2 regions of the Vibrio sp. 1078-1 genome follow, and region 2 is predicted to be linked to the other one. Evidence: predicted binding sites of a transcription regulator. Region 2 holds the regulator's gene; the other holds the start of a gene.
The links. The regulator CRP, encoded in region 2, controls carbon source genes, mostly activating them, when cyclic AMP is high. The targets are predictions, from matches to a motif close to TGTGANNNNNNTCACA.
Positions count from the first base shown of each region.

Region 1: cytR (DNA-binding transcriptional regulator CytR) is a predicted target of CRP. The motif match lies at 3,415-3,430, and genes of this name have one in related genera.

Region 1 is NZ_JAWOWM010000004.1:235,086-240,916, reverse strand. It holds gene rpsJ (30S ribosomal protein S10) at 1-204, opposite strand, end outside; gene rpmE (50S ribosomal protein L31) at 661-882, opposite strand; gene priA (primosomal protein N') at 1,179-3,380, shown strand; gene cytR (DNA-binding transcriptional regulator CytR) at 3,684-4,712, shown strand; gene ftsN (cell division protein FtsN) at 4,937-5,485, shown strand; gene hslV (ATP-dependent protease subunit HslV) at 5,601-5,831, shown strand, end outside.
Region 2 is NZ_JAWOWM010000023.1:14,272-20,102, forward strand. It holds gene R7190_RS23605 (TIGR02444 family protein) at 1-297, shown strand, start outside; gene R7190_RS23610 (hydrolase) at 385-1,392, shown strand; gene R7190_RS23615 (YheU family protein) at 1,426-1,638, shown strand; gene R7190_RS23620 (phosphoribulokinase) at 1,764-2,633, shown strand; gene crp (cAMP-activated global transcriptional regulator CRP) at 2,874-3,506, shown strand; gene R7190_RS23630 (DUF1338 domain-containing protein) at 3,643-4,434, opposite strand; gene astD (succinylglutamate-semialdehyde dehydrogenase) at 4,683-5,831, opposite strand, start outside.

The sequences.
Region 1 (5,831 bases), on a different contig from region 2:
ACGGATTTCGTACTGGTCACGTGCTTTCTTGTTAACGTGTGGAGAGATAAGAACTGTGAAACGCTCTTTACGAGTTGGCAGTGGGATTGGACCACGAACCTGTGCGCCAGTGCGCTTAGCTGTTTCAACGATTTCCGCTGTAGAAGCATCGATTAGTTTGTAATCGAAAGCTTTTAGGCGGATACGGATACGTTGGTTCTGCATGAGACAGAGCTCCAAATTTAATAAATTACACAAACAATATCGCCACTCAAACTCGTCGAGACGAGAGAATGCCGATTGATTTATGTGAAACCGTAGCATCCAAGATTAGGACGCATTGTCAGTTAATTTTCGATTAACTATCCCTATATGCCAAAGTCACCTTTGAGGATAGTTTTTCCGAAGAAAAGATAGCTAATTGTATTAACCGCGAACATAAGCTGAGTATACATTACCTCACAAATCCTTAGATTTGCTCGCTCCTCACTGCTCATTGGTTCACAACTGGCTTAACCAGTGCGCTGCATTATACAGATCACACTTTAGGTTGCAAGCGCTGAGTGAAAAATAATCGGGAATATTCCAAACCCCATACATTCCTCTTCGCTTGGTAGCCATTAAAACAAAAAGGACGCCGAAGCGTCCTTTTCTAAACTGTAATCGTAATAGCGGCTGCTATTATTTCTTACCGCTTGATAGTGCACCGAAACGCTTGTTGAAGCGATCAACACGGCCGCCTGTATCAACGATACGTTGCTTACCAGTGTAGAATGGGTGACACTTGTCACATACGTCTAGGTGGATAGACTCTTTACCTAGAGTAGAGTTGAACTCAAAAGAGTTGCCGCAAGAACAAGTCGCTTTTACTGCTTTGTATTCTGGGTGGATACCAGCTTTCATGGGATAACCTCAATAGTAGGCCGTGTCGCTATACGAATCTAAGCCGCACACCACACGCAATTAATAATAAAATGGGATACCGCATCAACTAATTGCCGAAGCCATATCTCAAGGCGCGATATAGTAAAGAATCACATTGCTCGGATCAACACATTTGGCAACTTTTTCGCCACTTTTTTAGCCAGACTAATCATAGAGGCACGATTCACGCTGAATCGCATTGCTTTACTCGAATTTCCATACCGATTTTAATAGACTCTCATTTCCTTTCCCTCTTTTTTAATAGCTAAGAATTTATGCGTCCAACCATTGCTAGAGTGGCATTACCCGTTCCGCTCGACAAACAATTTGATTACGCCATTCCGGGGCACCTGTTTCCGATCATTGGTGGACGCGTTTCCGTACCTTTTGGACGCCAAACCTTAGTCGGCATCGTCACCGCAATGGTGAACCACTCCGACTTTCCTAAAGAGCAGCTTAAGCCAATCAAAGCGGTATTAGACTCCCAACCGATATGGCCAGAGACGCTTTATTCTCTGCTAAATTGGTGCAGCCAGTTCTATCAGTACCCTCTAGGTGACACTCTACACAATGCAATGCCTGCCGCGCTGAGGAAAGGCAAACCGGCCGACTTTGCAACGCTACAAGAATGGCAACTGACAGAAGCAGGAAGAAATAAGCTCATGCAAGGGCTTGGGCGTGCAGTAAAACAACAGCGTGCACTCCAAATGATGGTCAACGGCCCAATCTCGCATCAAGAACTCTTGGATCAAGAAGTAAACTCGACCATCTTAAAAAATCTCGAAGAAAAAGGTTGGGTCGAGCGTATCGAGAAAAAGCCGGTTATTACGAAATGGAGTCAAAATGTAGAGTGCACGGTAGAGAAACCAAAGCTTAACCATGAACAAGCACTCGCTATTGCAAGCGTAAATAGCCAAACAGGCTTTGCTTGCTATTTATTAGAGGGGGTAACTGGCTCTGGTAAAACAGAAGTTTACTTAAACCTTATCAAGCCCGTCCTAGAGCAAGGGAAACAGGCATTAGTTTTAGTACCTGAGATCGGTCTAACGCCCCAAACCATCAACCGCTTTAAACATCGATTTAATGTCCCGGTAGATGTGATTCATTCCGGTTTGAATGAAACAGAGCGTTTGAACGCCTGGTTATCGGCTCGCGATAAAGCCGCGGGGATCATCATTGGTACGCGCTCAGCCCTACTGACACCTTTTGCTGATTTGGGGATTATTATCGTTGATGAAGAGCATGACTCCTCTTATAAGCAACAAGACAGCTTGCGTTACCACGCTCGTGATGTTGCTGTCATGCGCGCCCATAAAGAGCAAGTGCCGATTGTCCTTGGCTCAGCGACGCCAGCGTTAGAAACCCTACATAATGCGCTGTCTGGTAAATATCACCATTTAACACTCACCCAACGAGCTGGCTCTGCCGTACCAACCACCAATAAAGTGTTAGATGTAAAGGGTCAGTATTTAGAAAGTGGCTTATCTGCCCAACTGATTGCCGAGATGCGCAAGCATTTAAAAGCTGGCAATCAAGTAATGTTGTTTCTTAACCGCCGAGGCTTTTCGCCCGCTTTGATGTGCCATGAATGCGGTTGGATTGCAGAATGTAAACGCTGTGATGCATACTATACGTTCCACCATTACAGCAACGAAATACGCTGCCATCACTGCGGCTCACAACAACCTGTCATTCATCAGTGTCAGGGATGTGGTTCAACTCAACTGGTTACCGTCGGCGTAGGAACGGAACAGCTCGAACAACAATTGGCTCAGTTGTTTCCAGAATACAAAGCCATTCGCATCGACAGAGATAGCACACGTCGCAAAGGTAGCTTGGAAGATGCCCTTGAGTCGATTCGTAAAGGTGAATACCAAATACTGATAGGCACTCAAATGCTGGCTAAGGGGCACCACTTTCCAAATGTAACGCTCGTAGCTCTTTTGGATGTTGATGGCTCTTTGTATAGTAGTGATTTTCGCGCTTCGGAGCGATTAGCTCAGCTGTTTATTCAGGTCGCAGGTCGTGCTGGCCGAGCAAGTAAACCTGGCGAAGTGATCCTGCAAACTCACCATCCTGAGCACAGCTTGCTGCAAGCCCTACTCCAAAAAGACTATCGTCACTTTGCCATGACAGCTCTGGAAGAGCGTAAGCTCGCCCAGCTTCCGCCTTATAGTTTCTTGACTCTGTTTAAAGCAGAAGCAAACCAAAGTGAAGTGGTTGAAGACTTCTTACGTCAGGTTCGCTTTACCTTAGAATCGCATCCTTTATTTGACGACACTTGCATGGTGCTGGGTCCAACACCATCACCTCTCGCCAAACGTGCAGGCAAATACCGCTGGCAGCTGTTACTTCAAACCCAGCATCGTTCATTGATGCAAAAGTTATTAACCAGTGCCAAACCTGCTATTGAGTTGTTGCCAAATGCTAAGAAAGTACGCTGGAATTTAGACATAGAACCACAAGATCTCAGCTAGCAAACGTTTAACTATGTAATGAATTACCATTTAATGTGACCAGAATCACACCAAGATTACAATTTTTGTTAAACAGACCGTAACTTTCACTTTAGAAATGAATAGACTATCCAAATTAGAAAAGTCTAAAGTGACTTGTTTGCACAGGCTTAGATTAAAACAATGACTATTCCCACAAATTGATATCGCGGTGAAGAATCCATTTTCCCACTCGTTAACACGAACTGAGCGAAGAGCAAATACAGCTCTCACTCGGTTTGATTACTCTGATTTCAAACCGGAATAACGTCATCTTGGCAAAAAATAAATGAGAGGTTAAAAACTATGGCGACAATGAAGGATGTTGCCCAGCTTGCGGGAGTGTCTACGGCTACGGTATCTCGAGCCTTAATGAATCCAGAGAAAGTCTCTTCTTCTACAAGAAAGAGAGTAGAAGATGCCGTACTTGAAGCGGGTTATTCTCCAAACTCATTAGCGCGTAACTTACGTAGAAACGAATCAAAAACCATTGTCACTATCGTTCCCGACATCTGTGATCCTTATTTTTCTGAAATTATTCGCGGTATTGAAGATGCTGCCATGGAACATGGCTATCTAGTCCTGCTGGGCGATAGCGGACAACAGAAGAAACGTGAAAGTTCTTTCGTTAACCTCGTATTTACTAAGCAGGCAGATGGAATGCTACTGCTTGGCACAGATCTACCGTTCGATGTCAGTAAGCCAGAGCAAAAGAACTTACCTCCGATGGTAATGGCGTGTGAATTTGCGCCTGAACTCGAGCTTCCGACAGTACATATTGATAACCTGACCTCAGCATTTGAAGCGGTGAATTACCTAACCCAATTAGGTCATAAACGCATTGCGCAAATCTCTGGACCAGATACAGCAATATTGTGTCAGTTCCGCCAGCAAGGCTACCAACAAGCCCTGCGCCGTGCCGGCATCAATAAAGATCCACAATATAGTGTCATTACTGAGTTCTCTTTTGATGGCGGAGCAAAAGCCGTTCATAAACTGCTCGAATTGCCAGAGCCACCAACGGCTATTTTCTGTCACTGTGACACAATGGCCATCGGCGCAATTCAAGAAGCGAAAAAGCTTGGCTTACGAGTACCGCAAGATCTCTCTGTTGTGGGCTTTGATGACATTAACTTCGCTCAGTACTGCGATCCACCGTTGACCACCATCTCTCAACCTCGCTATGAGATTGGTCGACAAGCGATGCTAATGATGCTCGAGATGTTAAAAGGCCACGACGTGCATTCAGGCTCGCGTCTGCTTGAAACTAATCTCGTCATTCGCGGAAGTGCAGCGCCACCACAGCGCCCTTAACCTAAAGATTAGGTATTCATACCCAAAGCGGTGCTAAGGCGCCGCTTTTTATTTACCCCTCCTGCTTTTTGTATATCCACGAATAAATATAAGCGAAAACGGAAACACACTCCTACACTCGGGCGTTGTCGCGCTTTAGCTATCAAGATTCTATCAATAGGGTGTTTTCTCAACTCGTTCTGGATTAACATATTTGCAAGAATCCTTGATGACCAGAAATAACCGTGGCAAATAGAGATTATGTAAGACGGGGGCGAGGCGCCCCAAAAAAGTCGACAAAAAAACAGCCGCCGAGAAGAAAAAAACCTTGGCGCAGTGGCCTGCTCGCTATCTTGCTCGTGGGCGGTTTTGGCTATGGTCTTTACCTTTTGAGTAGCGACCCAGAACCTAAACAACCAGTCGTGAAGCAGCCAACAACCACTGTAAGCAAACCAAAGCCGAAAAAAGACTTGCCGCCACCACCAGAAGAAAAATGGGAATATGTTGAGTCACTACCGAAACGTGAAATTGAAGTTGTGGCCAAAGAAATTGAAGTTTCTAAAATTCCTTACATCATGCAGTGTGGCGCGTACAAAACCCAGGCACAAGCGGAAGAGCGCAAGCTTGCAATCGCGTTCCAAGGGATGTCGAGCAAGATTCGTAAGAAAGAAGGCAGTTCATGGTATCGCGTGGTGCTAGGTCCGTATAAGTTCAAACGTGATGCAGAACGTGACCGTCATAAACTGCAACGCGCGAAAATCGAGCCGTGTGCGATTTGGAAAGAAAATCTTTAAACTCAGGCCCTAGGAGCTAAGATCCTAGGGCCTTTCTTTTTGCCCCCTTGAATCCCCATTTCTCCTCCCCCATATACTGAATTAAATCCAAAGAGAAATAATCAAGAGGTCGACTGTGACTACCATTGTATCTGTACGTCGAAATAATAAAGTCGTCATCGCGGGTGATGGCCAAGTATCTCTAGGCAATACCGTAATGAAAGGTAATGCGCGCAAAGTTCGCCGCCTATACAACAACCAAGTACTAGCGGGCTTTGCCGGCGGTACTGCGGATGCCTTCACCCTTTTTGAGCGCTTCGAAAGCAAACTGCAAATGCACCAAGGTCACCTAACCAAAGCGGCAGTT
Region 2 (5,831 bases):
CCCTTGGTGCAAGACTGTCTAGGTAGGAGCGAAACTTTACTTCACTCCTTTCGCGACCTTCGTCGCCACCTTAAGTCTCAAGTCAATGACGCTTTGTATCGTGAGACCTTGCAGTTTGAGCTGCAACTAGAAAAGCAGCAACAAGCGGATTTGGTGGACTGCATTAACTCACTTGCACTACTCAAAAATGATGATGACCCACTGACGTTGAGATACTGTCGTCAACTCGGTGGGGAACATTTGCAGCAAGCCTTTGCTATTCCGGTGCCAAACATTCAACCACCAAAACGCCCATAAATCTGTAGAATACCTATAATCTTTATAAAGGATTATATTAATAAGTTCTTCAACGGACACCGAAGGACCGCATAAGAGCAGTTAGGTATGACACAATTTTTCGCAGCCGCCGGGATCAAAAACCCGCATCTCCAAACGCTTTTGCCGCGTTTTATTCGCAAAAAAGCGTTGTTTACGCCGATTTGGCAAACCCTCGATACATCCGATGGCGACTTTCTCGATCTCGCGTGGAGCGAGGACCCAACCCAAGAGCCTGCACAAAAAAAGCCGATTTTTGTTTTATTTCATGGATTAGAGGGGTGCTTCTATAGCCCTTATGCCAATGGGCTAATGAATGCATTTGCTCAATCTGGATGGCTGTCGGTGATGATGCATTTCCGCGGTTGTAGCGGTAAGCCAAACAAGAAAGCTCGCGCCTATCATTCTGGTGAAGTGACTGACGCCCTCCACTTCTTAGAGCACCTTGAGCAACGCTTTCCTGATAACCCCAAGGTTGCGGTTGGTATTTCTCTTGGCGGTAACATGTTGGCGAATTATTTAGCCCAATATAAAGACCACCCTATTTTGAATGCAGCGACTATTATCTCAGCGCCTTTAGACCTAGCGGCGTGTGCGAACCGTATAGAACAAGGCTTTTCAAAAGTGTATCGCCGTTATCTGCTTTCTTCACTGAAACGTAACGCGTTACAAAAGCATCATCTACTGCATGGCGAGCTGGCGCTGTCCTACAACTCAATCAAACGTGTCACACGGCTGTATGAATTCGATGATTTGATTACCGCACCATTGCATGGCTTTAAAGACGCACAAGATTATTACGACCAATGCTCTGGCTTAAGTAAACTACAGCAAATCACGCTACCCACACTGATCATCCATGCCAAAGACGATCCGTTCATGACCGATGATGTGATACCGAAGTTTGTTCTGCCAGATAATATTGATTACCGTCTCTTTGAGCACGGTGGCCATGTTGGCTTCCTGACAGGAACGGCGTTAAAACCTAAGTTTTGGTTGGAGGAAGCGCTGCCCGCGTATTACGAAAGTATCGCCGCAGATTACCTTTCTGCTGTATCCAAGCAACGAACGCAGTAAACTAGCCGCTCATCATAAAAGTTAGAGGTATTTATGATCATTCCATGGCAAGACATTGCGCCGGAAACATTGGAAAACTTAATTCGTGAATTCGTCTTACGCGAAGGAACGGATTACGGAACCGTCGAGGTTTCTTTGCATGACAAAATTGATCAAGTTAAAGCTCAATTGGAAAAAGGTGAAGCGGTTATCGTGTTCTCTGAGCTACACGAAACCGTCGATATTCAGCATAAAACAAAATTTTAGACCCTTCACATTTTACCGTATCCCACTCGATGACAAGGTATTGTTACGTGCTATAGTGGGATATCGACCGTGCAGTAGTAACTCTACTGCACATTACAGGTAAGTAATTTTCGACAAGGTTTGTCATGTCAGCTAAACACCCAATTATTGCGGTTACTGGTTCGTCCGGTGCCGGCACGACCACTACATCTGAAGCCTTCCGTAAAATGTTCAATATGATGAACGTTAAACCCGCATGGGTTGAAGGCGATAGCTTCCATCGCTTTACTCGCCCAGAAATGGACATCGAAATCCGCAAAGCCCGCGAGCAAGGTCGACACATTAGCTACTTTGGCCCACAAGCTAATGACTTCCCGGGATTAGAAGAGTTTTTCCGTAAGTTCGGGCATGACGGCACTGGCAGCGTGCGCCGTTATCTGCACACGTTTGACGAAGCGGTTCCCTACAATCAAATGCCAGGCACGTTTACACCGTGGCAAGACTTACCCGAAAACAGCGACGTTCTGTTTTATGAAGGGTTACATGGTGGCGTGGTCGATGGCGATGTTAATGTTGCTCAACATGTGGATTTCTTAATCGGCATGGTGCCGATTGTGAACTTAGAGTGGATACAAAAATTCGTACGTGACACTCGCGATCGCGGCCATTCGCGTGAAGCGGTAATGGACTCAATCGTGCGATCCATGGACGATTACCTCAACTATATCACTCCGCAGTTTTCTCGTACTCACATCAACTTCCAGCGCGTACCGACCGTTGATACTTCCAACCCACTTAATGCAAAAGGCATCCCTAGTTTGGATGAGAGTTTTGTGGTGATTCGCCTACGCGGTATCAAGAATGTCGACTTCCCATATCTGCTGGCCATGATTGATGGCTCATTCATGTCACGCCACAACACGATTGTCGTACCCGGCGGTAAGATGAGCTTTGCAATGGAGCTCATAGTTCGGCCTATCCTACAACAGCTCATCGAAACAGGGAAAATTGGCTAAAAACCTGCCTGCGAAGATGTTTACTTTTCATACCGTGATCATGTGCACAGTTTTGCTTACAAAATCTCAATCATGGCACGATTAAAATCAAGAAATCGTTTTCGAAAAAGGATACTATTTCTTACCGAAACACAAGAGAGCTTGCAGCATATAAAAAGTGCTCTTATTCTAGTAGGCCTAATTCAGGCTTAGCTAAAATATGGATAGCGCAAGCGTACCCTGCAGAGGAAGTGAGATATTATGGTTCTAGGTAAACCTCAAACCGACCCAACATTAGAGTGGTTTCTTTCACACTGTCATATTCATAAGTACCCTTCAAAGAGCACGCTAATTCACGCGGGCGAAAAGGCAGAAACTTTGTACTACATCGTTAAAGGTTCTGTTGCGGTTCTTATCAAAGACGAAGAAGGTAAGGAGATGATCCTTTCTTACCTAAACCAAGGAGACTTTATTGGTGAACTTGGTCTATTCGAGGAAGACCAAGAGCGCACAGCTTGGGTTCGTGCTAAATCTCCTTGTGAAGTTGCTGAAATTTCTTTCAAGAAGTTCCGTCAGCTTATCCAAGTAAACCCAGACATCCTAATGCGTCTTTCTGCGCAGATGGCTCGTCGTCTTCAAGTAACTAGCCAAAAAGTGGGTGACCTGGCGTTCCTAGACGTAACTGGTCGTATCGCTCAGACGCTTCTGAACCTTGCAAAACAACCAGACGCAATGACTCACCCAGACGGCATGCAAATCAAGATCACTCGTCAAGAAATCGGTCAAATTGTTGGCTGTTCTCGTGAGACAGTAGGTCGTATTTTGAAGATGCTAGAAGAGCAGAACCTAATCTCTGCTCACGGTAAAACCATCGTGGTTTACGGTACTCGTTAATCTCAAACTAGAGTGACACGAACAAAATTATAAAAGCCACCAATGGCAACATTGGTGGCTTTTTATTTACTCATGACCAAATAAGATAGGGTGCAGCGAACACTAATGAGTAAGCTTAACAGGTTAACCCTAAAACTTAGCCATTCGTACTTTCAAAGATTTTGTCAGCTGAAGCGGCCACGAAACCTGGGTACAAATCACCATTTTCCATCGGATAGCGCTTAGCAAATTCATAAAACCCGCCAGGGATAATTTCAGTGCCTTCGCTAAAACGAACCGCTACTTTATCTGCCATGGTCGATGACTGCTCTAGCAACACCTCAGGAGTGCCCTTCACTTCACCACCATTTTCATTAATGGTAAACCCAGCGGTACGCAGATGATCGTTTACCTGCTTCACTTCTTCATATTCATTGAGTTGGTTAACGCTCACCGTGAAGTGGTTTGCTCCGTAACCATGCGCCGCAAGCCAAGATGCGTACTCACTTTCTTTAGCCAACGTTTGGTAATCAGCAAAGCTTAAATCCCACAAGCGTCCACCATGTAAGAATGCGCTATCGTTCAGCTTGTCAGCATCGACTTGTGCCACCAAATTTTTCACAATCTCTTGTAGCTCAGGCGAGCACTCTTCAACTTTTAGCTCACTAATAAATACTTTAGGTTGCTTCGGATCTGGGTGCTCATAGTGCTTAGCAACCAGCTTTTTGCTTTCGAAAACGTAATCACCACACGCCTTGTAACCAATAGCTACAAATGGCTTAGCTAGAGTTTCAATACCAAGAGGCGCGATATTGAAGGTACGTAAAGCTATATGATCATTAATCAGAGGCTCATCTTCTTGAAGCAGCTGATGCACTTTAGCCGCCGAAGGGCAAAGACGTTGAATGTAATCTTGCCATAGCGATTCAAATAACACATCGGGCGTCATAACGACTCCTTGTTACGAGATGTAGAGTTTAAAGGTAAGCGGAAGTTGGCTGCTCGTTCACAACAAAAGTTGTCCAGAATAATGAACGAGCAACCATCAACCTGTGACGGTAAATGCCAGTCAGTCAACACGCTTTTCCGAGTCTTTGCTCACTTTTCGTGTTCTGCCAACGATCACTACAACCCATACCTAAATGATGCGCCGGCAAGGTGAGCCGCAATGCATAGTTGCGACTCTATTATTAAAACTTATAGCGCTACACCTGGACTCAATGTTGCAGGCAAGACAGTCTCTTGACCTTCCATTGATGCCATTGGGTACGCACAGTAATCTGCTGCGTAGTAAGCGCTTGGGCGCAAGTTACCCGACGCCCCCGGACCACCAAATGGCGCATCACCGCTTGCACCAGTGAGCTGGCGGTTACGGTTCACGATACCTGCACGAATGTGGTCAACGAAGTATTCCCATTCTTGGTCGTCGGTTGAGACCAAACCAGCAGATAAGCCAAAGCGCGTATCGTTTGCTAGCGCCACGGCTTTGTCTAACCCTTCGTAACGCACCACTTGCAGAAGTGGGCCGAAGTATTCTTCATCTGGTAACTCAGCAATGTTCGTTACATCAATGATGCCAGGAGAAACAAACGCCGCCTCTCCTGCTTTCGCTTCAATCAAGCTTTCACCGCCAAGAGACTGTAGATTAGCTTGTGCATCAAGAATAAACTTGGCTGCCACGACCGAAATTTGCGGTCCCATAAATGGCGCAGGTTCTGCAAATGGTTGGTCTACGCGAATATTGCGTGTCGCTTCAACGAGCTTGGTGATAAGCGCATCGCCTTTTTCACCCAATGGCACATACAAACGACGAGCACACGTACAACGCTGCCCAGCACTGATAAACGCTGACTGGATGATGGTGTAAACCGTGGCATCCAAATCACCATATTTATCAGAGATCACCATCGGGTTATTACCACCCATTTCTAGTGCGAGCATCTTGCCTGGTTGACCCGCAAATTGACGGTGTAATACATGCCCCGTATTCGCGCTACCCGTAAACAGTACGCCATCAATGCCTTTTGCGTCAGCGAGGGCGATACCAGTTTCTTTCGCGCCTTGGACAAGGTTAATCACGCCTTTCGGCAGACCGGCTTCTTCCCATAGCTTCATTGCCAATTCACCCGTCCATGGCGTTTGCTCAGACGGTTTGAAGACTACCGTGTTACCAGCCAATAGCGCAGGCACAATGTGACCATTTGGTAGGTGGCCTGGGAAGTTGTAAGGACCAAACACCGCCATCACGCCCAATGGGCGGTGGCGCAATACGATTTGGTTGCCTGCTGCTTCACGGCTCGCCTCACCAGTGCGGTCATGATAAGCGCGAATAGAAATCGCAATTTT